Labilibaculum antarcticum: one gene and its partners. The protein of the gene in region 1 interacts with the protein of each later gene in a pairwise test. Links are inferred from orthologs where the notes say so. Each region holds a gene or a part of one and is shown on either strand. Other genes may lie near its edges.

The links.
Region 2: the proteins of rplL (region 1) and obgE interact in binary tests that used the Escherichia coli proteins (3 or more experiments, as listed by UniProt). The link is inferred for Labilibaculum antarcticum from one-to-one orthologs.
Region 3: the proteins of rplL (region 1) and dnaE interact in binary tests that used the Escherichia coli proteins (3 or more experiments, as listed by UniProt). The link is inferred for Labilibaculum antarcticum from one-to-one orthologs.
Region 4: the proteins of rplL (region 1) and trhO interact in binary tests that used the Escherichia coli proteins (3 or more experiments, as listed by UniProt). The link is inferred for Labilibaculum antarcticum from one-to-one orthologs.

The regions. Positions count from the first base shown.
Region 1 is NZ_AP018042.1:3,348,764-3,351,652, reverse strand. It holds rplL (50S ribosomal protein L7/L12), read right to left. Parts: upstream 1,687-2,889; coding sequence 1,315-1,686; downstream 1-1,314. Other genes in the region: rplA (50S ribosomal protein L1), read right to left, coding at 2,273-2,889; rplJ (50S ribosomal protein L10), read right to left, coding at 1,724-2,242; rpoB (DNA-directed RNA polymerase subunit beta), read right to left, coding at 1-1,208. UniProt on the Escherichia coli protein: The binding site for several of the GTPase factors involved in protein synthesis (IF-2, EF-Tu, EF-G and RF3). Is thus essential for accurate translation.
Region 2 is NZ_AP018042.1:1,683,770-1,691,759, forward strand. Bases 2,600-5,412 are described here. They hold obgE (GTPase ObgE), read right to left. Parts: upstream 4,595-5,412; coding sequence 3,605-4,594; downstream 2,600-3,604. Other genes in these bases: ALGA_RS06520 (DNA topoisomerase IV subunit B), read right to left, coding at 2,600-3,302; ALGA_RS06530 (adenylate kinase), read right to left, coding at 4,613-5,218; hpt (hypoxanthine phosphoribosyltransferase), read right to left, coding at 5,219-5,412. Outside these bases: ALGA_RS06515 (DNA gyrase/topoisomerase IV subunit A), read right to left, coding at 1-1,419; more of ALGA_RS06520, read right to left, coding at 1,470-2,599; more of hpt, read right to left, coding at 5,413-5,761; purE (5-(carboxyamino)imidazole ribonucleotide mutase), read left to right, coding at 6,055-6,561; ALGA_RS06545 (PorV/PorQ family protein), read left to right, coding at 6,733-7,545; ALGA_RS06550 (ComEA family DNA-binding protein), read left to right, coding at 7,555-7,990. UniProt on the Escherichia coli protein: An essential GTPase which binds GTP, GDP and possibly (p)ppGpp with moderate affinity, with high nucleotide exchange rates and a fairly low GTP hydrolysis rate.
Region 3 is NZ_AP018042.1:1,814,838-1,824,083, forward strand. The notes cover bases 265-4,333. They hold dnaE (DNA polymerase III subunit alpha), read right to left. Parts: upstream 3,987-4,333; coding sequence 465-3,986; downstream 265-464. Other genes in these bases: trxA (thioredoxin), read right to left, coding at 265-417. Outside these bases: ALGA_RS07055 (DUF58 domain-containing protein), read right to left, coding at 1-17; more of trxA, read right to left, coding at 100-264; ALGA_RS07070 (30S ribosomal protein S16), read left to right, coding at 4,400-5,092; ribosome maturation factor RimM, read left to right, coding at 5,102-5,647; ALGA_RS07080 (acyl-CoA thioesterase), read right to left, coding at 6,175-6,594; ALGA_RS07085 (head GIN domain-containing protein), read left to right, coding at 6,740-7,459; ALGA_RS07090 (L-threonylcarbamoyladenylate synthase), read right to left, coding at 7,494-8,093; ALGA_RS07095 (2,3,4,5-tetrahydropyridine-2,6-dicarboxylate N-succinyltransferase), read right to left, coding at 8,153-8,971; ALGA_RS07100 (uracil-DNA glycosylase), read left to right, coding at 9,137-9,246. UniProt on the Escherichia coli protein: DNA polymerase III is a complex, multichain enzyme responsible for most of the replicative synthesis in bacteria. This DNA polymerase also exhibits 3' to 5' exonuclease activity. The alpha chain is the DNA polymerase catalytic subunit.
Region 4 is NZ_AP018042.1:4,635,691-4,643,667, forward strand. The notes cover bases 2,703-5,502. They hold trhO (oxygen-dependent tRNA uridine(34) hydroxylase TrhO), read right to left. Parts: upstream 4,723-5,502; coding sequence 3,682-4,722; downstream 2,703-3,681. Other genes in these bases: ALGA_RS18510 (tRNA dihydrouridine synthase), read right to left, coding at 2,703-3,273; ALGA_RS18520 (NAD(P)/FAD-dependent oxidoreductase), read left to right, coding at 4,868-5,502. Outside these bases: ALGA_RS18495 (hypothetical protein), read left to right, coding at 292-1,056; ALGA_RS18500 (hypothetical protein), read right to left, coding at 1,156-1,380; ALGA_RS18505 (hypothetical protein), read right to left, coding at 1,483-2,085; more of ALGA_RS18510, read right to left, coding at 2,257-2,702; more of ALGA_RS18520, read left to right, coding at 5,503-5,911; ALGA_RS18525 (hypothetical protein), read right to left, coding at 5,979-6,608; ALGA_RS18530 (hypothetical protein), read right to left, coding at 6,625-6,843; ALGA_RS18535 (YhcH/YjgK/YiaL family protein), read right to left, coding at 7,215-7,661; ALGA_RS23075 (hypothetical protein), read right to left, coding at 7,950-7,977. UniProt on the Escherichia coli protein: Catalyzes oxygen-dependent 5-hydroxyuridine (ho5U) modification at position 34 in tRNAs, the first step in 5-carboxymethoxyuridine (cmo5U) biosynthesis.

The DNA of each region.
Region 1 (2,889 bases):
ACATCAGTACGTGCATTCAATAATTTTATAAGATACTTGATAATTTCAATAATATCTTCTTTTGTCAATACCTTAGTATCGTTAGCTGTATTTAAGCCTAACTTCTTGTTAATACGATATCGACCAACATCACCTAAATCGTAACGTTTATCCGAGAAAAATAATTTATCGATTACGTCTCGAGCTGTAGCCTCATCTGGTGGCTCAGAATTTCTTAACTGACGATAAATGTGAAGAACTGCCTCTTTTTCAGAGTTACAAGGATCTTTCTGCAAAGTATTATAAATAATTGCATAATCAGCTTGATTTTGCTCTTCTTTATGCAATAATATAGTTTTTGCCCCTGACTCAAGAATTTCTTCTATATGTTCTGGTTCAAGTATTGTCTCACGATCAATAATAACCTCATTACGTTCAATAGATACTACCTCTCCTGTATCTTCATCCACAAAGTCTTCAACCCAAGACTTAAGAACACGAGCAGCAAGCTTGCGACCTACAACTTTTTTGAGTCCGGTTTTTGAAACCTTAATCTCATCAGCCAGATCGAAAATCTCTAAAATATCCTTATCACTTTCGTAACCAATTGCACGTAGCAATGTAGTAACTGGAAGTTTTTTCTTACGATCAATGTACGCAAACATAACATTGTTGATGTCTGTTGCGAACTCAATCCAAGAACCTTTAAATGGAATAATTCTGGCGGAATATAATTTGGTTCCATTAGCGTGTACACTTTGTCCAAAGAACACGCCTGGTGAACGGTGAAGCTGAGAAACAATAACACGTTCTGCTCCGTTTACTACGAAAGTACCTTTTTCAGTCATGTAAGGAACTGTTCCAAGATATACATCCTGAATAACAGTATCAAAATCCTCATGTTCCGGATCAGTACAGTAAAGTTTTAGCTTTGCTTTTAGTGGAACACTATAAGTTAAGCCTCGTTCGATACATTCTTCAATAGCGTAGCGGGGTGGATCAACAAAATAGTCGAGAAACTCCAACACGAAATTATTTCTAGTATCAGTAATTGGAAAATTCTCACTAAATACTTTAAATAATCCTTCGTTCGTTCTTTTCTCCGGGGTAGTTTCCAGCTGAAAAAAGTCTTGAAAAGATTTCAATTGTACTTCCAAAAAATCAGGATATAGAAACTGATTTTTATTTGAAGTAAAACTAATTCTTTGACTAATTGTATTTGAAGACATTTACTTAAAATTAATTGAACCTAAACGATAATAAACAACAAAAAGGCTTAGAGTCCCGGTTAGGAACTCTAAACCAAAATAACCCTATATATAGGTTTTAGCGCTTCTATTTAAGTTCAACTTCAGCTCCAGCTTCTTCTAATTGTGCTTTAAGTGCTTCAGCTTCTTCCTTAGAAACTTTTTCTTTTAATGGAGCTGGTGCAGCATCAACTACAGCCTTAGCTTCCTTCAATCCAAGACCAGTTAATTCCTTAACCAATTTCACAACAGCTAGTTTAGAACCACCTGCAGCTACAAGAATCACATCGAATTCAGTTTGCTCTGCAGCCGCCTCAGCACCTGCTGCTGCAGGACCAGCTACAACAGCCGCAGCTGCTGGCTCAATACCATACTCGTCTTTCAAAATAGTAGCTAACTCACTTACTTCCTTAACAGTCAAATTAACTAATTCTTCTGCAAACTTTTTTAAATCTGCCATTTTCCGTCAGTTTTTAAAATTTAATTTACTAAATATATTACTCTTTTTCTGAAAGTGTCTTTACAACACCAGCTATGATATTCTTTCCTGATTCCAAGGAAGAAATAACATTCTTGATTGGAGATTGAAGCGCAGCAACAATATCACCAATAAGTTCTTCTTTAGATTTGATTGAACAAAGAGCATCTAGCTCATTGTCTCCAATATAAAGCGATTGTTCAACAAAAGCCGCTTTCAGGATAGGTTTATCATGTCCCTTACGGAACTCTTTGATAAGCTTTGCAGGGGAATTTCCAGTTTCCGATAGCATAAGAGAAGTAGATCCCTTAAGTGCTACATTTAAACCTTCAAAATCACCCTCTGCTTTTTCCAAAGCAATTCGAAGAAGTGTATTCTTCACAACAATCAATTTTACGTCTTTTTCAAAACACACTCTACGAAGAGTAGATGTTTTGTCTGCACTCATGTCTGAGATGTCAGTAAGATATAAATGATTTGAAGCGTTGATTTCCTCCGTCAAGCTATCAATAATCTGAATTTTTTGTTCCCTTTTCATGATTACTAAGGTCTTGATTAATAATTAAAATTAGTCAAGTAATGACTTGACATCCACTTGGATACCAGCGCTCATTGTACTTGACAGGTACACACTCTTAACATAGGTTCCTTTTGCTGAAGAAGGTTTCAATTTATTGATAATACCAAAAAATTCTTTAGCATTATCCTGAATTTTTTCTACATCGAAAGATACTTTTCCAATTGAAGAGTGAATGATACCATATTTATCGACCTTAAAATCAATCTTTCCAGCTTTCACTTCGGCTACAGCCTTAGCAATATCCATTGTAACAGTACCCGATTTAGGATTTGGCATTAAACCACGTGGTCCTAAAACTCGTCCTAATGCTCCAACTTTTGCCATAACGGTAGGCATGGTGATGATAACATCAACGTCAGTCCATCCTCCTTTGATCTTGGCAACATACTCGTCAAGGCCAACAAAGTCAGCACCTGCAGCTTTAGCTTCTTCTTCCTTATCAGGAGTACAAAGAACTAAAACACGAACATCTTTACCAGTACCATGAGGAAGAGTAACAACTCCACGTACCATTTGGTTAGCTTTTCTTGGGTCAACTCCTAAGCGAACATCCATATCAAATGAAGCGTCAAATTTGGTGAAAGTAATCTCCTTAACCAATTTTG
Region 2 (7,990 bases), 1.7 Mb from region 1 along the record:
CTTTATGGCCTTAAAGTACCTGATTGTAAATGGAATGATATTCGCAAGATGCACTATAATTTCTGCAATTTCATCCTCTATCGCCTGAATAAAATCTTTGGCTTTGTCAATATCAAATTTAGAAATTCTCTTTATTTTAATTTCTGTTAATCGAACAACATCATCTCGGGTAACAGCACGCATCAAATTCTCAGTGTAAGGCTTTAATCCCTCATCGATAGTACTAACAACGGCCTCCCAGGTTTCACACTCCTCAATATCACGATAAATTCGATTTTCGATAAAGATTCGCTCCAAGGATGCATAATGCCACGCCTCTTCAAGTTCTTTTTTTCGAATTTCAAGCTCCAATTTCAGCAATCCAACCGTATTATCGGCAGCACGACGCAGAATTTCAGCAACACCAATGAATTTTGGCTTGTCGTTTTCAACAATACAGGCATTCGGTGAAATAGATGTTTCACAATCGGTGAATGCATAAAGAGCATCTATGGTTTTATCTGAAGAAATACCACTCGCTAAATGAATCAATATTTCAACATCAGCAGCGGTATTGTCATCAATCTTTTTAATCTTAATTTTCCCTTTATCATTTGCCTTGATAATGGACTCTATTAAAGTTGATGTTGTTTTCCCAAAAGGAATTTCAGTAATCTTTAAGGTTCGGTTATCAAACTTCTCAATTCTTGCTCTTACTTTAACAGTTCCACCCCGTAAGCCGTCGTTGTAACGGCTAACCTCTACCATACCTGCAGTAGGGAAATCCGGATAAAGTTGAAATTCTTCTCCTTGTAAATAAGCTACACAAGCATCAATTAATTCATTGAAATTATGCGGTAGTATTTTTGATGCCAATCCAACAGCAATACCCTCAACTCCCTGAGCTAATAAAAGAGGAAACTTTACAGGAAGAGTGATTGGTTCCTTATTTCGACCATCGTAAGATTGTTTCCAATTCGTTGTTTTTGGATTGAAAAGAACCTCCAAAGCAAATTTTGATAGTCTGGCCTCAATATAACGAGGCGCTGCAGAGGAATCACCAGTTAAGATATTTCCCCAGTTTCCCTGCATATCTATCAACAGCTCTTTTTGTCCGAGCTGAACAAGAGCATCTCCAATAGATGCATCTCCATGAGGATGATACTGCATAGTATTACCAATAATATTGGCAACCTTATTGTATCGTCCGTCGTCCAACTGCTTCATGGCGTGTAATATCCTACGCTGAACAGGTTTCAACCCATCATTCAAGTAAGGTACAGCTCGCTCTAAAATCACATAGGATGCATAATCCAGAAACCAATTTTGATACATCCCGGAAAGGTAGACTACATTCCTCAAAGTTTCAGAAGGAACTCCATTCACTTTATCTTCCATTTCCTCCGGGATTTCCATACCGTTTGTCTCGTCGTTACTCATAGAGGTATTTCGGTTTATTTTATTCTTAATTTGAGTTAGATAGCATCAACTTATACTTCATCTCTTTCAATATGAAGATTACTGATGATAAATTCTTGTCGGTTAGGTGTATTCTTTCCCATATAAAATTCCAACATCTTGGGTACAGAATCATCCTTTTTCATCACAACAGGATCAAGGCGGATTTCTTTACCAATAAAATTTTTGAATTCATCCGGAGAAATCTCACCCAAACCTTTAAATCGGGTAATTTCAGGATTAACACCTACACTCTTCATTGCTTTTTCTCTTTCGTCTTCAGAATAACAATATATCGTTTTCTTTTTGTTTCGAACCCTAAACAAAGGGGTTTGCAATATATACAAATGTCCGCTTCGAACTACATCAGGAAAAAATTGCAAAAAGAAGGTGATTAAGAGTAAACGAATGTGCATTCCATCTACATCGGCATCCGTTGCAATAATCACATTATTGTATCGTAAGCCTTCTAAGCCATCCTCAATATTTAAAGCTGCCTGTAAAAGATTGAATTCTTCGTTTTCATACACGATCTTTTTAGTAAGACCATAAGTATTTAATGGTTTTCCTTTCAGACTAAAAACAGCCTGTGTATTTACACTTCTCGATTTTGTTATTGATCCACTTGCAGAATCTCCCTCGGTAATAAATATTGAGGCTTCAGACTTTTGTTCGTGCGTTGAGTTAAAGTGAACCCGACAATCGCGAAGTTTTTTATTGTGCAAATTCGCTTTCTTAGCACGATCTTTAGCCATTTTTTTAATACCGGAAATAGCCTTTCTTTCTTTTTCCGATTCAATAATTTTCTGGTAAATAGATTCTGCAACAATTGGATTTTTATGCAGATAATTATCCAGATTTGAAGTCACGAAATCCATTATAAAATTTCGAACTGATGGTCCTTCCGGGCCAATATCTTTAGAACCTAGTTTTGTTTTTGTTTGAGATTCAAAAACCGGCTCTTGAACTTTAATACTTATTGCCGCAATAATTGAAGTTCGAATATCCGAGATATCGAAATCTTTCTTGAAAAAGTCACGAATTGCTTTAACCAATGCTTCTCTAAAAGCTACAAGGTGTGTGCCTCCTTGTGTTGTGTGCTGTCCATTTACAAAAGAATAATACTCTTCTCCATATTGTCGGCCATGAGTCATCGCTACTTCAATATCCTCACCTTTCAAATGAATAATATCATACAAACCTTCGGTGCTCATATTTTCATTCAGAAGATCAAGCAATCCATTTTTTGAAAAGAATCTTTGTCCATTAAAGTAAATGGAAAGACCTGTATTTAAGTAAACGTAGTTTTTAAGAAGCGAATCGATGTATTCTGAAATAAATCGATAGTTTGAAAACAGCTCTTCATCAGGATGAAATACGATTTTGACACCGTTTTTTTCCTCACTGGCTTGAATTTCATTGTCCTCAACCAAAACACCTCGCGAGAAAACAGATTTTTTCACCTCTCCTTCGCGAAATGATTCAATAATGAATTGATCAGACAAAGCATTTACTGCTTTAATTCCAACTCCATTAAGGCCTACTGATTTTTTAAATACTTCAGAATCGTATTTTGCTCCGGTATTCATTTTCGAGGTAACATCTACCACTTTACCCAATGGAATACCTCGTCCGTAATCACGAACAGTCACCATTCTATCAGTAATGCTAACTTCGATTGATTTGCCAATTCCCATAGCAAACTCATCAACAGAGTTATCTAATACTTCTTTCACTAAAATGTATATACCGTCATCATGAGAAGATCCATCGCCAAGCTTCCCGATATACATACCCGGGCGTTTGCGAATGTGTTCTTTCCAATCTAATGTACGGATTGAGTCTTCAGAATATTTTGCAGTCATGAAAAATCGCGTTTTTACAAATATAGCTAAAAGAACGATTCATTTGGAAGGAGTTTATCAACAGCCTGTTGATATACTCCTTATTTAAAGAATAATTCAAGAGCCAATACAATTCCTATTGCATTAAAAATCAATGAGAAAAGACAATGGAAATAGGAGTAATTCAGAATAAACACAAATTAAGCATGATTAAAAAAAATTAATCATGCTTAACATTAATACTTTAATTTAGCAGGCTCTATATAAATATCGCTTGTGTGATAAGCAAATATTCTCTCAATGGAAGTACTCCATCAAAATTCTTACTGATTGATCGCTTTCCAAAGCATATCTTTTAGTTCCATAAGACCTTTTTGAGCTACTGAAGAAATAAACACATGTGGTATTTTAGGTAAATCCTGCTTCATTTCATCAATCAATTCCTGATCCAGCATATCCGACTTAGTTATCGCCAACAAACGCTGTTTGTCAAGAAGTTCTGGGTTGAATTCCTTTAATTCGTTCAACAAAATCTTGTATTCATTGTGGATATCTTCACTATCGGCAGCCACCATAAAAAGAAGTACAGAATTTCGCTCAATGTGTCGCAAAAATCGCAATCCAAGTCCACGACCTTCATGCGCACCTTCAATAATTCCAGGAATATCGGCCATTACAAATGACTGATTATCACGATAAGACACAATACCTAAATTTGGAACCAATGTGGTAAAAGGATAATCGGCAATTTTAGGCTTGGCTGCAGAAACAACAGAAAGCAAAGTAGATTTACCCACACTTGGAAAACCAACTAAACCAACATCAGCAAGAACTTTTAATTCTAATATCACAGGGCGTTCAACTCGATCTTCTCCAGTTTGAGCATAACGTGGTGTTTGATTTGTTGAAGATCGGAAATTCCAGTTTCCCAAACCTCCACGACCACCTTTCACCAATATTTTCTCTTCACCATGATCTGTTACATCAAAAATAACTTCACCAGTTTCAGCATCCCTGGCAATTGTACCCAATGGTACTTCAATCACCTTATCCGCTCCTTCTTTACCCGTACTTCGGCTTGCGCCACCATCACCACCATCACCCGAGAAAACGTGACGACTAAACTTCAAATGCACCAAAGTCCAAAGCTGTTTGTTTGCACGTATAATAACATGTCCTCCACGACCACCATTTCCACCATCAGGACCACCGGTCATGGTCAACTTATCTCTGAAAAGGTGAGTAGACCCAGTTCCTCCGCCACCCGAACGACAAAATATTTTTACGTAATCAACAAAATTAGACCCAGCCATAATATTATATTTTTCTTTCTATTGTCTTTCAACCGAAACCAATTTCTCTGCCATACATTTCTCAAGCAAGACACTTATTCGTTCAAGTACATTATCTAATGTTCCGATTGCATCAATTGAGTGATAAACACCCTTTCCTTTATATCTCTTTGCAATTGGAGCAGTAACATCTTCATAAATTCCAAGGCGCTTTTCAATCACTTCTCTTCCTCCATCATCTGGTCGCCCAGATGATTCGCCTCTTTTCAAAAGTCGTTGAATTAATTCTTCTTCTTCCACTTTTAATTCAATAACAACATCAACAACACTATTTCGTTTGGCAAGCATTCCATCAAACACATCAATTTGTCCTTCGTGCCTCGGCATTCCATCGTACACAAAGCCTTTAGCATCAATATTGCTGTCTAAAAACTTCTCAACAATTCGATATGCCAATTTATCCGGGAAAAAATTACCTCCATCAATCAATCTTTTTGCTTCCAATCCTTCTGGTGTTGCCAATTTAATCTCTTCTCGGCACACATCACCCGTAGAAAGATGAATCAACCCATATTTTTCCTGAAGCAATTTGGACTGCGTTCCTTTTCCAGAACCTGGAGGTCCAAATAAAACAATATTCAACATTTACTTTTCGATTACAGTATATACATCAGGAAGGTTTCTACCCATTCCGTCATAATCCAATCCTCTTCCAACAATAAAATCATTTGGTATTTCCATACCAACATAGTTCAACTTCACCTCACGTATTAAAGCATCAGGCTTAAACAACATTGTAGCGATTAAAACTTCTTTGGCTTCGTAATCCTTTATTTGATCCAATGTATTTGTAATGGTAATTCCAGTATCAACGATATCTTCCAACAAAACAACTGTTCTGTCTTTTAAATCCTCAGTAAAACCCATTAATTTTTTCACCTTACCTGTTGTTCCCATACCATCGTAGGAAGACAATCTCATAAATGTGATTTGAGAATTTTCAACAGTTATTTGCTTCATTAAATCCGAAGCGAACATGAAAGATCCGTTTAAAATACAAATAAATAAAGGATTCGTTCCCGCAAGATCCTTATTCATTTTTTCAGCCATTTGAGCAATTACATTGTCAATTTCCTCAGCAGGAATAGACACTCTAAATTCTCGATCCAGAAGTTTTACAGTTTTCATTGATTCAATTTTTGTCTTAGTTGTCCGATCTCCCCCAACAAGGAAACCCTTGAAATATCGGGCGTTTAAGGCAATGCCCTAAAGTATCCTTAATAAAATATGTATCTCTCTAAAAATATAGAAATAAAAAATGTTTCAACTCCACAGTGTTACATACATTTTTTTTTTTCAAATTTACACTTGAAAAACAATAACTGTTGTAAGCAATATTGGAATTAAAACCATTCCGTCAATTTTGCTGCAAAAGTACGATTTTTTGTCATTCTATTTATTAAATCCACGAATAAAACCATATGAAAGCAAAAGTAAGTATCATAATGGGAAGCACATCCGATCTTCCGGTTATGGAAAAAGCCGCCAAAGTCTTAAACGACTTCAGAATCCCTTTTGAGATTCACGCACTATCTGCTCACAGAACACCTGAAGAAGTTGAAAAATTCGCAAAAGGTGCATTCGACCGAGGAATAAAAGCGATTATTGCCGGTGCAGGAATGGCAGCTCACTTACCTGGTGTAATTGCTGCTATGACACCTATTCCTGTAATTGGAGTGCCAATTAATGCATCTTTAGATGGAATGGATGCACTTTTGAGTATTGCACAAATGCCTCCTGGAATTCCTGTTGCAACAGTTGGTATTAATGGAGCCATGAATGCAGGTATTCTTGCCGGACAAATACTTGCTATTGGTGATAGTGAATTACAAAAAGTGGTTATCGCCTTTAAAGAGAGCCTTAAAGAAAAAATGGTGAAAGCTAACGAAGAATTAGCTTCAATTAAATACGACTTCAAGACCAACTAACAATACGATAGAATATTTTACTTCAAAAAACCACAAAACATAATAATGTTTTGTGGTTTTTTTATTACATTTAACACTGGAATGATTTTGTTTACTCTACCTAATTGCAGCTTCATCTCAACACACACAACTAACGCACCTTAACTATGTGACCAAATCAATAAAAACCGAATGAAAAAAACTTACTTCCTAATTTTTCTATTATTCCCAATTCATTTATTCGCAACAAATGAAAATCATTTAGCAGGTGCTCGTTCTCATGCCATGGGAAATTCCAGTGTTGCATTATTAGATAATTGGGCAGGCTTTCACAATCAGGCAATATTGGCCAAATTGGATCAAATATCTTTTGGGGCCTACTACGAAAATCGGTTCGAAATAAAAGAATTAAGTACCAAAGCTTTTCACTTTAACTATCCTACCAAGCTTGGAACATTTAGCATGACTTACAAGCAATTTGGTTTCAATCTTTATAAAGAATCTAAAATTGGTATTGCATATTCCCGTGCTTTAGGCAAACACTTTTGGGCCGGATTGCAATTTGATCAAATTCGAAAAGAATTGAATCAATCTTATGGCTCTCAAAGTAAATACACTTTTGAAGCAGGAATTCTCGCAGAAATATTCCCCGATATCCATTTGGGATTTCATATCTTCAATCCAAGCCAGACAAATTTCACAACTTTAGATTACGAAGATGAAATTCCTTGCATTGCAAGACTTGGTCTTTCGTGGAAATTATCTGATCAAACCATAATCACTTCTGAGGTTGAAAAAGATTTGGATCACGACATAAGAACCAAATTTGGTATCGAATACGGAATAAGCGAAATGATATCCTTACGAGCTGGCGTGAGTAATCATCCTAATTCCATTAGCATGGGAATGGGATTTTCCTACAAATTGGTAAAATCAAACATTTCATTTTCCCGACATCCGGTATTGGGCTATTCTCCTTCTGCTGATATCAATATATCATTTTAATTTGTTCTTATGATTCTCTCAAAAAAAGTCATTCTTCTCTTGAGTTTACTCAGCCTTACGCTGATATCCACATCGCAGAACACTGCATCGCAAAACGATTTAATTGAAAATTTAATTGAAGAGATTGCAGAACAAAGCGAGGAAGAATTAGACTATTCCAATCTATTGGACGAATTGAACAAGCTTTTAATTGATCCTATCAATTTAAATAATGCGAACGAAAGTGATCTGGACAAACTATTTATTCTCAATAAAAATCAAATCACTAATTTCATTAAATACAGAGAAAGCACAGGGCAAATATTTAGTCTTTACGAATTACAGTTAATACCCGGGTTTTCGTCTGCGGTTATAAGAAATATCGCTCCTTTTGTTAACCTAAAACAGATATCACGAGATACTCTCAACACAAGAAAAAAGGCAAAACATATTCTGCTTCTAAAAT
Region 3 (9,246 bases), 1.5 Mb from region 1 along the record:
TCAGAAAGTTGCTTCAAAAAAAACTATTTTGAATGTGAAAAAAGAAAAAAAAAGGCATAGAAAGAATCTCTCTATGCCCAAATATTTTGCAATGAATACTTACAATAAAGCATCAATTTTTTCAGCAAGACTAGATTTTGGTACAGCTCCAACCTGTTTATCTACAATTTCACCACCTTTAAAGAAAAGGATAGTAGGAATGTTACGAATTCCGAATTTTGCAGAAGTAGCAGGGCTACTATCAACATCCATTTTTGTGACTACAATTTTACCGTCATAATCTTTAGAAAGCTCGTCTACAATTGGGCCAACCATTCTGCAAGGTCCACACCATTCTGCCCAAAAGTCAACCAATACAGGCTTATCTGATTTCAACACAACCTCTTCGAAATTAGCATCGTTTACTGCAATTGTCATGGTAATCTATTTTTAATTGTTTTGAATTTTATATTTACCCGTGCAAGTTAATTAATTTTGAATTCAATATCAGGATTATTCTTAAAATATTCAATCAATTCATTGGAAAGGTTTACCCTACAAGATCTTGAAAACATTTTCATTCTCACATTTCGATTGTCGAATATAACAAAATTAACCTTTAAATTCCCTTTACTCTCCTCCATACAACTTGCCATCTCTGTGATTAACTCATTAGTAAGGCTCATTAGCGGAATCTCAACAGTAATCTCTTTTACTCTTTTTTCTCTTACCTCGGAAAGCAAACTAATGCCCTTCACCTTAAACTCCAATTCTGTTGAATCGCGCGGCCAACTTCGGGTTTGCACCCTTCCATTTATAAATATGGAAATCCCTTCGATAAAGTAATTGCCATATTCAACAAAATCTTTCGAGAAAAACGCAAATTCATAGGAATCCGTAAAGTCTTCTATAGTAACAATTGCGAAAGGATTTCCCGTTTTGGTGGTTCCTCTTCTCACCGCAGTTACCATACCTGCAACACTAACTTCCTTATCCTTATAAAACTCCATCGATGAGCTTAATTTAGAGAAGGTCGCATTACAGAACGACTCAATTTCCAAGCGAAAATCATCCAAAGGATGAGCTGAAAGGTAGATGCCAATTAAAGCTTTCTCCTTATTTAAACGTTCCAACTTATGCCAATCGGCACACTGCGGAATTTTTGGCGGTATTACTACATAATCATCAACATCCCCGAATAAGGTTTGTTGCATACTGTTGTTTTCTGCCTGCAGTTTATTTCCATATTTCACTAAATTTTCCATGAAAGTGGAATCAAATTCATCTGCATGAAAATATTGACCTCGTTTTAAGCCAAAACTATCAAACCCACCAGACATGGCCAGATTCTCCATGGTTCGCTTATTAACCGTTCGAAGATTAACCCGCTCGATAAAATCAAAAATGGATTTAAAATTCCCATTCTCTCTTTCATTAATAATATCTATAACAGCCTGTTCTCCAACGCCTTTTATTGCAGCCATTCCAAAACGAATGTCACCTTCTTTGTTTACCATGAAACGAGAATAAGATTCATTCACATCAGGTCCCAATACAGGCATTCCCATGCGTTTACACTCATCCATAAAAATGGTAACTTTGGTGATATCAGATAAATTCCGGCTTAATACTGCAGCCATAAATTCAGCAGGATAGTGTGCTTTCAGAAATCCGGTTTGATAAGCGATATAGGCATAACAAACCGAGTGCGATTTATTAAATGCATATTTGGCAAAGGCCTCCCAATCGGACCAAATCTTTTCAATTGTTTTATCTGCTTTAACATTATCACCATTAACCCCCTCCATAAATTCGGGATTATCGTGACATCCATTGATGAACTTCACCTTCAGTTCATCCATCATTTTAATCTGCTTCTTACCCATCGCTTTACGCAATGAATCGGACATGCCTCGGGTAAATCCAGCCAAAGCTCGTGACTGAAGCATAACTTGCTCCTGATACACCGTAATTCCGTAAGTGTCATCCAAATATTTTTCCATAATTGGATGATCGTACTGAATCTCTTCTTCGCCATGCTTTCGGCGAATAAACTGTGGAATGTATTCCATCGGTCCCGGACGATACAAGGCATTCATGGCAACCAAATCTTCAAACCGGTTAGGTTTTAAAGCACGAAGATGTTTTTTCATTCCTGGTGACTCAAACTGGAATATACCTGTAGTTTCACCCTTGGCAAACATCTCGAACGCCTTCTCGTCGGTCAAAGAAATTTTATCAACATCAATGTCAATTCCTCTAGACAATTTGATATTGGCCAATGTATCTTTAATAATGGATAGCGTTTTCAAACCCAAGAAATCCATCTTCAACATCCCAACTGGCTCAACAAATCGCCCATCATACTGTGTTACCAATAGATTGTAATCCTTCACCTTCATTACAGGAATGTGCTCGATTAATGGATCTCGACCTATGATCACACCACAAGCATGAACTCCCGTTTGTCGTATGGAACCCTCCAAAGTTTCTGCGAACTTCAAGGTTCTGGATATTAAAGGATTATCAGAATCTTTTTCTTTGGCGAATTCCGGTTCCTCGGCAAATGCCTTTTTAAGGCTCACTTTTGGCCCGTCTGGAATCATTTTTGCCAGTCGATCGGCTTCGGGAAGTGGCAATTTTAAAACTCTTGCAACATCACGAATGGCCATTTTGGCGGCCATAGTTCCAAAAGTAACAATATGCGACACCTTATCGTGTCCGTATTTTTCGGTAACCCAATCCAATACCATTTGGCGACCATCATCATCAAAATCGATATCCACATCGGGCATGGAGATACGATCGGGATTCAGAAAACGCTCGAACAGTAAATCATATTTAATCGGGTCGATATTGGTAATTTTAATACTATAAGCAACAGCTGAACCTGCAGCAGAACCACGACCAGGACCAACAATCACACCCATATCCCGTGCTGCCTTGATAAAATCCCATGTAATCAGGAAATAACCAGGGAATCCCATTTTCTTGATGGTATCCAGCTCGAAATCCAAACGCTCTACAACATTTGGCTCTAAGTCCTCCCCCCAACGTTCATGTGCTCCTTCGAAAGCTAAGTGTCGAAGAAAAGCATCGGCATCCTCGAAACCTTCTGGAATAGGAAAATCGGGCATAAACGGAGCCAAATCCAACACATACTCTTCAACCTTTTCGGCTATTTCTGCTGTATTGGTAATTGCCTCGGGAACATCAGAAAACAATTCGAGCATTTCATTGCTTGTCTTGAAAAATTCCTGCTTCGTATATCGCATTCGTTTAGGATCGTCAAGATCCTTACCCGTATTTAAACAAATTAATAAATCATGAGCATCTGCATCTTCGGCATTTAAGAAATGAGAATCGTTTGTCGCAATTACTTTAACATCGAATTCTTTCCCTAATTCCAGTATTTTTACATTACACAACTGCTGATTATCGTAGATGTTCGCATTCACCTGAGGATCGTCGGTTTTATGACGCATGATTTCCAAATAGAAATCGGCTCCAAATAAATTTTTATACCACCGGATGGTATCTTTTGCTCCATCTAAATTACCGGCCATAATTTTCTGAGGAATTTCTCCTCCCAAACAAGCAGAACTAATAATTAATCCTTCCCCGTATTTCTCGAGTAATTCGCGATCGATTCTTGGTTTGTAGTAGAATCCTTCGGTATATCCAAAAGATGCCAATCGCATTAAATTATGGTATCCCTCCAAGTTTTTGGCCAGAATAATTAAATGATATCCTGAACGGTCTTCTCTTTCACTTTTTTGATTTCGATCTCTTCTGGCTACATAAGCCTCGATTCCTAATATTGGTTTCACTCCATTTTTAGTTGCGATATCGTGAAACTGTTTTGCGCCAAACATGTTGCCATGATCGGTAATCGCCAAGGCGGTCATACCATCTTCTTTGGCTTTAGTAACCAGTCCTTGTACACTGGCAGCTCCATCGAGAATGGAATATTGTGAATGAACGTGTAAATGCGTGAATGCGGTCATTTATATCTATCTGGTAATGTATATTCTATCTGTTTTACAGGCGTTTTTCTGCCTGTCCTTAAAGTTGGGTAAAATTAGTAAATATCGAATAAGAAATGCCTTCGAATTCAATAAGATTTGTTAAAATCTGAGTGCGTGAGGGATAGAAGTGGATACCCCGCAACGAGCTGGCGAGTGAGGAGTAGAAACGAAAAGCCCGACCGACTTTAGGAGGGCACGCCCCAAAAGAGCGATCTAAAATAATAGATGTGAGATTGAAGGTGCGATGCATGTAATGCGCTATTAAGAGGCCTGTTATAAACTTGAAATATATTTAAAACAGGTGTTTCTAATCAGAAATAAAATAGTATCTTTGTCGCGCTTATAAATCGTGGTATGTATACCACAACTTATTCATTTATAAAAATAAAGTTATGCCAGTAAAAATTAGACTCGCTAGACACGGTCGCAAAAGAAACGCATTCTACCACATTGTGGTAGCAGACAGCAGATCACCACGTGATGGTAAATACATTGAGCGTATTGGATCTTATAATCCAAACACCAATCCTGCTACAATTAACTTGGATTTTGACAAAGCTATCAACTGGCTTGGTAACGGTGCTCAGCCTACTGACACTGCAAGAGCAATTTTATCTTACGAAGGTGTAATGATGAAAAAGCACTTGTTAGACGGTGTGAAAAAAGGTGCTTTTGATGAAGCAACTGCTGAAGTAAAATACGAAGCATGGAAGAAAGAAAAAGATGCTAAAATCAACGCTAAGAAAGATGGTCTTTCGAAAAACGCTGATGACGCAGCTAAAGCTCGTTTAGAAGCTGAAACTAAGATTAACACTGACAGAGCAGAAATTATCGCTAAGAGAGTTTCTGATGCTGAAGCTATTGTGAAAGCTGAAGAAGCTGCTGCAAGAGCTGAAAAAGCAGAAAAAGAAGCTGCAAAAGAAGCAGAAAAAGCAGAAAAAGAAGCTGAGAAAGCTGCAAAAGAAGCTGCAAAAGAAGCTGAGAAAGAAGCTAAATTAGCTGCTGCAAAAGCTGCTGCTGCTGAAGCCGCTGCTCCTGCTGCTCCTGCTGAAGGTTCTGAAGGTTCTGATGAAACTAAAGCTTAATATTGGTATATGCTTAAAATAGAAGATTGCTACTTGGCCGGAACATTTACTAAAACTCATGGAGTTAAAGGCGAATTAGTTGCCAATAAAAACAGCAACCTTCTTGAAAAAAATAAATTGGGATCAGTTCTTGTCGATATCGACGGAGGACTGGTTCCTTTTTTTATTCCTAAAAACGGTATTACTCTGCGAAATCATTCTTCTGTGCGTATTGGTATAGAAGATTTGGACACGGAAGCGAAAGCAAAGCGATTTATTGGTTGCGATATTTACATTCCCATGAAAGATGTTCCTGAATATGTAGCAGAAGGGGATGATCTTGATCCAAATGTGTTGATCGGTTTCATTTACATTGATGAGGAAAAAGGGAAATTGGGTGAAATTGAAGATATTCAAGATTACTCAGGTAATATTGTTCTGGTTATTTCGGTTAACGATCAGGAAGTTCTGATTCCTTTTGCAGAAGAAAACTTCATTGAAATAGATGAAGAAAATAAAACCATTACCATGCAGACCTCCGAAGGTCTTATCGACATGTATTTAGAAGAGGAATAAACTTCAACGTTTAGATTACTTACAATTCTTCCAAGCTATTACGAAACATTCAGAATTCTTTACGGATATTTATATTGTTCCTTTTTGGCGTGATTACTCCAAAAGCACATAAGGGAACTCGGCTACATTTTATTTCGAGTTATTTAAGAAATTCAATTGACATTATCAATTGATCCACTTGACACACACATCCTCCCACCACTAACTTTAACTCTTCCACTTCTAATATACCTTTCTCCACTTCAACCAACAATACTAGCACATCAAGTTTTGAGACATGCACTTCACTAATTAATGTCTCCACTACAAGTTAACCAGACACTTTAGGATGTGGATGTATTCATTGGTGAAGTGGGCGTATCTACATACAGTGTGCCGTTCTTTATTTATGAAGTGGACGTATCTACTTACAGAGTGGAGTTGTTTATTTGTGAAGTGGGTTACTGATATGCATGCTGTACTGCCTGCATTCTTGATGCTGATAGAGTTCCAACGGTTTGGAAGTAGTCGTTTGTTATCTCAAAAAATCAAATTGATACTTCTCCTTCGAACTCGCGTATTCTAATTTTTAGTGTTTCAGGCACTTTTATGCTTTCACCTAACTTTCGACTGTAGGCAACCATTACCTGCGATGTTCTGGTTTTAATTTCGCCTGTTAGTAAATCGACTATATTTTGGTGTAGTGAGACACTTTTAGTTCCAATTTTATAGATTTTTGTATGTACTTCTATTTTGTCGTTTAGCAGTATAGGCGACAAATAATCAATTTCCAGATGAGCTACGATTAAACCTGCATCGTTCCAGTCAATTACCTCCCCATAAACTTTTTTGAAATATTCCATTCGAGCCAAGTCTAAATAACTCAACTGTACACCATTATTGGCGTGTCCCATTAGATCGATATCGCCAAAACGAATTTGTATTTTCTTTGTATGCTTGAACTCCATTGTGAAAATTTTAAGCGAATGTAGATACAAATAGTGAAAAGAATAAATTGCCCGCCAATTTTTATGATTTTTTAAGGTGCAACTTTTCATCGACTTGTTCGTCTTTATATAAGTATCTTATTTTTTCACTAAAATTATAATACAGATGAAGACAAAAAAAATTGTTGCCATATTTGCCTTATTCGCTTTTATATTGAGCGGTAGTATGGTTTTTGCACAGAAAACGGAGACTCGTGAGGTGCGAGATTTTAACTCGATCAGTTTGTCGATTCATGCAAAAGTCTTTGTAACACAAGACAACTCAACCTCTGTTAAAATTAAAGGTGATGCCGATGATTTGGATGAAATTATTACTGAAGTGGAAGATGGAACTTTAAAAATTAAGCGTAAAAAAAATAAAAGTTGGGGATGGAACAGTTCCTTTAAAAATATTGAGGTGTATATTTCTTCATCGCAGATAAAGAATCTAAGCATTTCTGGTTCGGGTAATATTGTAGCCAAAAGCAGTATTAAAACGGACAATGCCAAGTATGCAATAAGTGGAAGTGGTAATATCTTTATTGAAGATTTATCGGCTGAAAACATTGAGTGCCACATTTCCGGATCGGGAGACATTAACCTGGAGGGAGATGGATTACAAGAACTTGAAATACATATTAGTGGATCGGGTAATGTTAATGCCGGCCATCTTAAATCTGAAAACGTAAGTGTTCGCGTATCAGGATCGGGAGATTGCAAGGTATACGCAACAAAAAACCTGAACGCGAGAGTAGCCGGCAGCGGTGATATTTACTACCGAGGCAAACCTGAGTCTATCGACTCAAAATCAGCAGGTTCTGGCTCAATAAAATCAATTGGAATGTAAGAATATATCCGTGAGGACACACTCTGATGTGTCCCTACGGTCTTATAATTTGAAACTCTCCGCCTAAGCCAATCTTGATGATACTGGAAGGGGTGCATTTTTCCATATCCTCTTGTCGGTATTCTACGATATAATCTACTGCTTCTTTTATTTCATCACTGATTTCGTAAAAGTTGGCAGGTGCAACATCTCCACTTTGATTTGCAGAAGTGGAAACAATTGGTTTTTTGAATCGCTGAATCAAGTTTTGAGTAAACTCTTCGCGGGTAATTCGAATACCAATGGTTCCATCTGAATTGATCAAATTTGGCGCCAGATTTTTAGCTCCCGGATAAATCAAAGTCATTGGCTGATCATTTGTATCTATTAAATCCCAGGCAATTTCAGGAACCTCATCAACATATGAATTCAGACGATTGGCATTTTCCATTAATACCAACATGGCTTTCGAATCTTCCCTTTTCTTAATTTCGTAGACCTTTTTTACAGCTTCAGGATTTGTTGCATCGCAACCTATACCCCAAATAGTATCAGTAGGGTATAAAATAACGCCTCCGGAATGAAGAACTTCCAAAGCTTTTTTAATGTCGTTGTGCATGATCGTAAGGAAATGTGTGTCGATAATATTTAGCAAGCAAATGAGTAATTGAATTACTTCAATTACTCATTGTTAATTATTCTTTATTAATTTATTTAGACTGCTACATTGTATTCGCGCAATGCATCATTCAACGAGGTCTTTAAATCGGTAGATGCTTTTCTTTTTCCGATGATTAAAGCACAAGGAACCTGATATTCTCCTGCTGGAAATTTTTTGGTTCTTGTTCCTGGAATCACTACTGAACGAGCTGGAATAAATCCACTGTGTTCAACAGGTTTTTCTCCAGTCACATCTATTATTCTTGTCGATCCGGTAAGTACTACATTAGCACCCAGTACAACTTCTTTTTCCAAATGAACGCCTTCTACAACAATGCAGCGGGAACCAATAAAACAATTGTCTTCGATGATTACCGGAGCAGCTTGAATTGGCTCTAACACGCCACCAATACCAACACCACCACTAAGGTGAACATGTTTGCCTATCTGCGCACAAGATCCTACTGTTGCCCATGTGTCAACCATTGTTCCTTCATCCACAAAAGCTCCAATATTTATATACGAAGGCATCATGATTACCCCTTTTGCAATAAAAGCACCGTATCGTGCAATTGCGTGAGGTACTACTCGAACTCCCAATTCGGCATAGTTACTTTTCAATGCCATTTTATCGTGGAATTCAAATGGACCGACTTCAATAGTCTCCATTTTTCGAATTGGGAAATAAAGAATTACAGCTTTTTTCACCCATTCATTTACTTGCCATCCGTCTGCTAGTGGTTCTGCAGTGCGAAGAATTCCTTTGTCTAACAGCTCAATTATTTCTTCTATGTTTTTTTGTACTTTAGGAGTACTCAAAAGTGACCGGTCATCCCATGCAGCTTCAATGCTTTCTCTCAATTTTTGGTACATAATCAGTTGTATCTTATCTATTTTGGTTAATTAGGTAACAAAACTACTTAAAAAAGTAGTAAAGTCGTAAGGACAAAAGGACTAAAGGTCAAAAAGTTGCAATATGTCGTAAAAACTTAAATTATTACAAGTCTATTCTCAATTAATCAGTCAATTATCTTAATTTTGAGCTTACAAAAAAAACCAGCAGCCTACATGAGTCATTCTTGCTTCCTTTCTCAAATATCCATTCACGAAAGTTGGAATCCTTTTCTTTCTGATGAAATTATTTCTTT
Region 4 (7,977 bases), 1.3 Mb from region 1 along the record:
GGGGTATAGATGAAAAATGCACGGCATGTCTGTTGGAAACAGTAGGAATTAAGCGCGCGTATTTGTTCTTTAGATTACTGTTTATTAATTGGGGTTAATTCCTTTTGTTTTACATCATGTAAAAATAAAAACTCATGAAGATATACATAAAAAATGAATAGTGAAACAGGGAAATGTATTCGGTTGCTCATTTTGAGTAAAACATAAAATATTACTAAATAGTTTTTATTGTTTGGTGGAAATTTCATAGCTTAGATAATGTTAAGCAACCAATTTATAAATTAAGTAAGAATGACAGAGAGAATTCATCATTACTGTACTGCCAACGAGGTGAGTAGCGCTGTAACTAATCTTTTAATTGCCTTTGCGAAGGGCGATTGGAGCAATGATGCAGTATTGACTACTTTACTGGGTTTTTTGGGAACCGAAAATGTAGTCTTAACCAAAGGCCTACAACTGACAAAGGCGAGTATCCATTCAAAGGATTTGCACGAAATGGATGAGCTTGCCGATAAGGCTTTTGTTTGTGTAAAGAAATTTTTGTGGGCCAACACCTACGAATTGGATGAGAACAAAGCGAAAGATGCCCGTGAACTTTGGAAAGTGTTTGATATTCATGATATGAACATGCACCGTAAGAGTTACAAGTCTCAGATGATCATATCGAAGTTGCTGATTGTAAATTTAAATGAGCCGGAATTGAAGCAAAAAATGGCTGGATTAACAGGTGTTGAGAGTCTATTTGACAAGTTTGTAAAGACAAGTGGAAATCTTCGAATTCAATTCTTAGAGACCCAAAATACTGTGACTGGGGTGGCAAAAGTTATTGCGCCATCGGCTCAAAGACGTGTGGTTCGCAAAATTGTAAATGAACAATTGCTTCCTTACTTAGATGCAGTGGTAGTTGCTTTTCCAGAGAAATATGCTGCTATTTGTAAGCTTATCCACGAATATATTATGAGTGCAAATATCAAAGCTCGTTCTCGTAAAGCTCGAAATAGTAAAGACGCGGAAGTTTCTGTAAAAAAGGTGTTGTTAATTCAAGAAACGAATTGAAAATTAAGGATGGGTGAGAGCCTATCCTTTTTTATTGACATAATTATTCAATCCCATTAATCTTTTCTTTTTGAAAATTGTTGTCAAGCCACGTCCTTTTTAGTTTACAGTTCTGTTAATGTCTATTTCTTTAGTATTTTGAAGGGTGTAGTAAACGGTATCGGTTTTTAAAATATCAATTTCGTTTTGTTCATACTCAACAGGGCCATATGCCTTGTTGCTACTTTGCGCTGGTAAGTTTTCTTGTTGTTTTGGGCTTAATTCGTCGACATAATGACAAAGACCTAATAGAATAATGATCATTACTGATGTAAATATTTTCATAATATAGGACAAGTTTAAGAGTAAATTACTTCATTCTTATACTAGATGCAGTAATTCGTAATTGGTTACTTATGAACAATAATTGTGCCACTTTACTAATTTTTAAAATTGACGGATGATGCCATTAATCTTTGTTTTTTGAATTGTTTGGCTAATTCCCCAAGCTGTTGAGTAACTATGAATTTCACCTACTCCAGGGGCAAAAGTTATCTGGTGTTCTTCATCGGCGCAGCCGGGAACGTTGTAAAAGAATGATTTACAGTTTTTTATGATGTGATTATTAATGGTAAAGTTTAATTCAGGAAGAACTTCTACATTCCATTTCTGATCATCTCTGTCAGCAGTTTCGTAACTCCAGCTTTCACCTTCTCTGCGAGAAAAATTAAGAAATAGGAATTCATCAGATTTATCGCGGTAAAGTTGGTAAACCTTTCCATAACTCCCTAAACGATAGTAGTTGTTGTAGGAATAATATAGGGTATCGGCACGGTAGGTTTTATTTGTAACTACTTTGTATTCGATGTTGTTTACTTTTTCGGTTCCCGTTACTTTACGGATATGATCGTCGTATTCCCATGTATCGCCAATTTGCAATGGAAAGTAATCATTCGGAACTGTGGTGAAATCCGAATATTTATCATTATCGCATGAGCTCAGAAGACTTGCAATTGTTGCAATTAGCAGAATTAAATTTTTAGTTTTCATTTGATGGCGAATCAGAGTAATCATTTTAGTTCGTAACGAACTACATAAAGCAGATGCAAAAAGATCAATTGGTTGCTTCAAATATCACGAAAATTATACCAAGGGGTTTGAAAAGTCTAGAAAGTCGAAGGTTCAAGTAGTTTTGGAATCTAAAATTGAGGCCCTATTTACTTACTCACAGTTTACAGTTTTCAGTTCATTACTCACAGCAAACCGTTCAAGCGTTTCGTAAACTTCCTTTGCATTGTGCGTATTCATTAATAGATTACGCAGGGCAGAGGCACCAATAAATCCACTGGTGTAAATCTTAAAAAAACGTCTCAGTATGGCGAAATTCTTAGTTTTCCCCCAAGATTCATCGAACACGCGGGTGTGCTCTTTTAAAAGAGCCAGTTTTTCGTCCATACTCACATCTCCCTTATCGGGATAAAAGAACCAAGGGTTTTTAAAGATACCACGACCTACCATTACGCCATCAACACCATATTGCTTTACTTTTTGGAGTCCTTCTTCGTAACTGTCTACATCGCCGTTACCAATAATTTTAATGTGGGGAGCAAGTTGATTCCTTAATTGCACCGCTTTCGCTATTTCGTTCCAATCGGCCATTCCGTTTGACAGTTGTTTTTGTATGCGTCCGTGAATAGCCAGAGCATCAATAGGTGTTCCCAGCAAATGGGATATCCACGATTCGGTAACCACTTCCTTAAATCCTATTCGGGTTTTCACGCTCAAAGGCAGATTGGTAGCTTCTTTTGTGGCTAAAATAATTTCTTTGGCCAAATCGGGTTGAGCAATAAGGGCCGAGCAACAGCCATTTTTCACCACATTTTTTACCGGACAGCCCATGTTAATGTCTATGCCATCAAAATCGGTTTCTCGGGCTATGTATTGAGCTGTTTTGTAATATTTCTCCGGATCTTTTCCCCAGATCTGCGCAATTATCTTAACGTTTTTCTGCTTCAGCAATGCTTTTTCCGATTTATTAATTCGCAACCGGTGCTTTACCTTATCTTGTCCTATGGGGTGACACATTCCATCAACGGAAGTAAATTCTGAAAATAGAATGTTCAGTTTCGCTTCCTGCGAAGTTTGTAAAACAATCTCGCGAAACGAGGTGTCGGTAACGTCCTCCATGGGAGCGAGTGAGAAGCTGGGAGTTTGTATGTTGTGCCAAAAATTGGTCATGTGTTATCAGTTATCGACCTGTAAGTGTTCGTAGAACCTGACAGCGTCTTTGTTTTTAATACTTCATCCCAAGGAATCGAGTAATCTGTCTCCATCGACGAGATCTTTCACTTCGTTCAGGATGACGCTTTTTGTTTTCCCTTCATATTGCCGAGCTAAGGCACGGCTCAGATGATAGTTCTTGGAACTTGTTTCTTATTACTTGTTCCTTGGAATTTATTTTTTCCAACTCAAACCTCTAAAGGCCCTTATTCAATTATTAACCTAATTATTCAGATATTGAATCAAGTCCCCTTTAGGGGATTTAGTGATTAATTCGTTAGTTGGTGATTTTTATTATTTGAGTCTTCACTTTTTTAGGGAAATCCTGATAAAGAAAGGGGTGCAGTAATTTTTAATTCATCATTCCTAATTCTTAATTCCCTTCAACTTTGGCCTGATCCTCTTCCTGTAAATCTGACTTTTACTGTATTTGTCGTGAAATTTAGATCGCAATAGTTTTCGTTCTTCCAATGGCAATTGAATAATTTCTGTGCACTCATCGGTACAACAGCCTTGGTAATGATCGCGGCATTCTTCGCACTGAATAAAGAGCAAATGGCAATCGTCGTTGGCGCAATTGGTATGAGTATCGCAAGTTGCACCACATTGGTGACACTTAGCTATTACTTCATTGTTAATACTTTCGCCCAACCGTTCATCAAACACAAAGTTTTTCCCTCTGAATTTTGAATCCAGCCCAAGCTGTTTAATTTCCTGAGCATAGGCGATAATTCCACCATGCAATTGGTTCACATCCTCGAAACCATGATGTTTGAGATAGGCGCTGGCTTTTTCGCAACGAATTCCTCCTGTGCAGTAAAGCAGTACTTTCTGATCCTTTTTGTCCTTCAAATCATCAACCACAATGTCTATTTCCTCGCGAAAGGTATCTGCATCGGGGCAAATTGCATTTTCGAAATGTCCTATTTCACTTTCGTAATGATTTCGCATATCCACAACGATGGTATCCAGCCTGCTTATTTGCTCGTGAAACTCAATGGGTGAGAGATGATTCCCCACATTGGTTACATCATAGGCATTATCATCCAATCCGTCAGCAACAATTTTTGGTCGAAGCTTAACGATTAGCTTGTAAAATGATTTTCCATCATCTTCTACAGCCCATTTTATTGGCATGTCCTGCAATTCGATCAAACTATTCAAGAATAAAAAGAAATCGTCCAGCTTGTGTTCCGGTACGCTCATTTGCGCATTAATCCCTTCACGGGCAATGTATATTCTTCCCTTACAGTCTAATTCAAACCACTTTTGGTACAATTGATCACGAAACTCTTGAGGATTATCAATAATCACATATCGGTAAAATGAAAACGTTTTTCTGCTAAAGTTTTCGTTTTCAAGTTGTTTCTTTAGTTCTTCTTTGCTAAGTTTATTGTGAAGTAGCATTTTTGTTATTCTAATTTAGAATTAATAAGCATTGCAAAAGTAATCGTTTTTTACATTCAAACAAGTAACAATTCAAGTCACGAGGCGTAAATAAGACTTATAAGTCTGAAATTGCTAAGTTTGCAGAATTATTTAACACCAATTTATGGAAAAGAAATTTCTGATTATAGGGCAGGGAATAGCGGGATCATTACTGGCATATGAAATGTATAAAGCTGGACTCAATTTTACGATTGTATCGTGTCCGGATAAAAGTAAGGCTTCTGATGTTGCTGCAGGAATGTATAATCCTCTTGTTTTTAAACGACTCACCAAGAGTTGGATGGTAGATGAAGTATTACCTGTTATGACGAAAATGTATCAGGATTTGGAAAGTGAATTGGAACATCAGTTTTTGTTTCCTATGGATATCATTAAACCTTTGGTTGAAAATGAGACAAAAATGTGGGAAGAGCGAATAGAAGAAGGCCATTTCTCTGATTATATTGTTGGGCTTGGAAGCAATTCGATAGGTAAGGGGATTAAGGATTTTAATGCCTACGGACGGGTGACCAATTCAGGCTATGTGCATCTGGAAAAATTACTGAAAAAAATGCGGAAGTTTTTTAAATCAAAAGGATTGCTGATAGATTCGAATTTTGACTATAAAGATGTAGGGTTTATTGATGGTGAGATTACCTGGCACGGAATTTCTGCTGAGACAATTGTTTTTTGTGAAGGACATTATGCTACTGAAAACCCATTTTTTAAGAACCTTAGCTTTAATCCTACTAAGGGAGAGGTGTTAGAAATAGAATGTAAGGAATTGCCTGAAGATTATATTATTAACAAAAATTTATTTGTAATGCCTGTTGGTAAGCATCGCTTTAAGGTAGGTTCTACTTACGATTGGAAAAATTATAATGAGGAGATTACCATTGCAGCAAGAACGAATATGTTAGCTCGCTTGGATGCTTTAATTTCGCTGCCATATACTGTACTTAATCATTGGGCCGGTATACGCCCAACGGTAGCCGATCGCCGTCCGGTATTGGGAACTCATCCATTGCACAAGCATGTTGCAATTTTTAATGGTTTGGGTACAAAAGGAGTGATGTTAGCTCCTTATTTTGCACGCGAAATGGTTCGTTTTCTTTCGGTTAACGATTATCCTCTAGCTAAAGAGGTTGATATTAAGAGATTTTTCTAGACACAAAAAAACCTCTGCTTAGTACTGTTGTACTTTTAGCAGAGGTGATATCCATTAAGATTTCTTTTTATTCTTCTTCCATTTTCGCTTTTTCCACTTTTTCTTCCAAAGCTTTCACGCTGTCTTCAGCTTTCTTAATTTTTTCTAATTTTTCCTGATACATCTCGTCAGTAGCTTTGCCTTCACTTTTTTCTTTCTCTAACTTTTCCCTTGCATTCTTTATTTTTTCTTTGGCAGCTTTTATTTTTTCATCCGATTTGTTTACCGTTTCGTCTAATTCCTTACGGCATTTTTCCCTGTGCATTTTTGCTTGTTCGGCTCTTTTTTGTCCAAATCCATTGCCTTCCAGCTCTTTGTCTTTTCCAAAAGCATGCCCTTTTTCTATCATTTCAGATTTCATGGAATCTCTTTTACCCATCATTTCTTCTTTTTTCGACTCCGCCGATTCCTTGGCATCTTTGTATTTTCCCTGATGTTTTTCTTTGTGGACCTTCATGCTGTCCATGTGAGCGTCACCCTTTTTTTCGAATTTCTCCTTTTTGTCTTTCATTCCCTTTTGAATGGAATCCATTTGAGAGTTGTGCTTTTTTTCGATTTTTTCCTTTCCCTTTTTTTCCAATCCTTTTTGGGCCATTAGTGCCTGACTGGTGCACATCATGATACACAAGGAAAGTAAGCTTATAATTAACTTTTTCATAGCTTTGCTTTTACGATTATAACTCCTCTAATAATTGATCAACTTCTTTGGCGGCTTCGTCAATATCTTCTTTTGTTTTTTCCAATTCAGTCGCAAGAGAATCAATAACGCTAGTATCAACTTGCATATTTTCCATTTCTGTTGTTACTTCAACTTTTTCAGCTTTTGGCTTTTTATCGGCACAGGCCACAAATAGGAAAGAGAAGAGTACAACAAGTAAACTTAATTTTTTCATAACATTTAGGGGTTTAATTAATAATTATTTCGAGGCACAAAGGAACCGCTCGGAATGAGCTTATTCCTCTTTAGTTAGTGTTTTTAAATTTGTTAGTTCAGTGATTTTTAACACTCTAGATTAAATTTAAGAATATTATTTGTGTTTGGCACTATAAAAAAGGGTGCAAGTCAGATTATAATGTGGTTGTAGTTGATGAGGATTTGTAGTTGGTTATGTTTCTATGGAGGGAGATAGATGTTATACCATTTTGAATAATTAGTTAGCTATGGCCAGCGAAAAAAACTCGGTATAACTTGAAAACTTTGGGGAAGAAGCAGTAGCAAGCTGAAAGTAGATTTCAGCTTGCTGTCTGTATTTTTCTTCGAAATTTAGATGCGAATTTTAACGACTAGTTTTTTTACCTTCGAATTTTCACCGCATTTCATACCCGGACAGTGAAGGTCGTTCGGATAAAGGATGGCAAACATTCCTTTTTCTAGTTTAAAAGGAGTTGAATCGTTCGGATAAAAGGCAACATCTTTTTCGTGAATCACAGTATGAGGAACTTGATTTGTTAAAATGCCGAGTCCCATCATTTCTTCTCCTGAGATAATGTACTGAATATCGATGTGCTCGAAATGGCTTTCTTGTTTGGCGTCTTCTGGATTTTTTGAGATGTACTCTTGAACAATTGCGATTACATTCTGCCCGTCGATTTCATACTTGCCAATTTCAGTATTCACTAAATCTGTTTTGCTGATGTAGTTCAATGCTTTGTCAATTCTACTACTTAAACCAACATAAAGATGTTGGTTTTCAATTTTGTCTATCACCATAATTATTAGTTTTTGCAAAGTTCGGAATAATTTTGAAGATTATGTTGCTTTGCTTGAAAATTTAAGGAGTAGGTATCATAAATAATTACATGTTTGCACATCAAGGGTGTTGAGCTTCCTACTGATTTTATTTTTAGTGGTGATAATGAAAGATAAACCCGTAATTGTAAATTTTTAGGTGTTTTACAATTACGGGTAAAGGCAACAAGTATTTTACTTTTTAGTTGTGCAAAAGTAAAAGGGAAACTTACAAGCTGTAAATTCCCCATTTATGTGTTCTTTAATTCATTAAGAATGTCCCATTACCACAATTCGG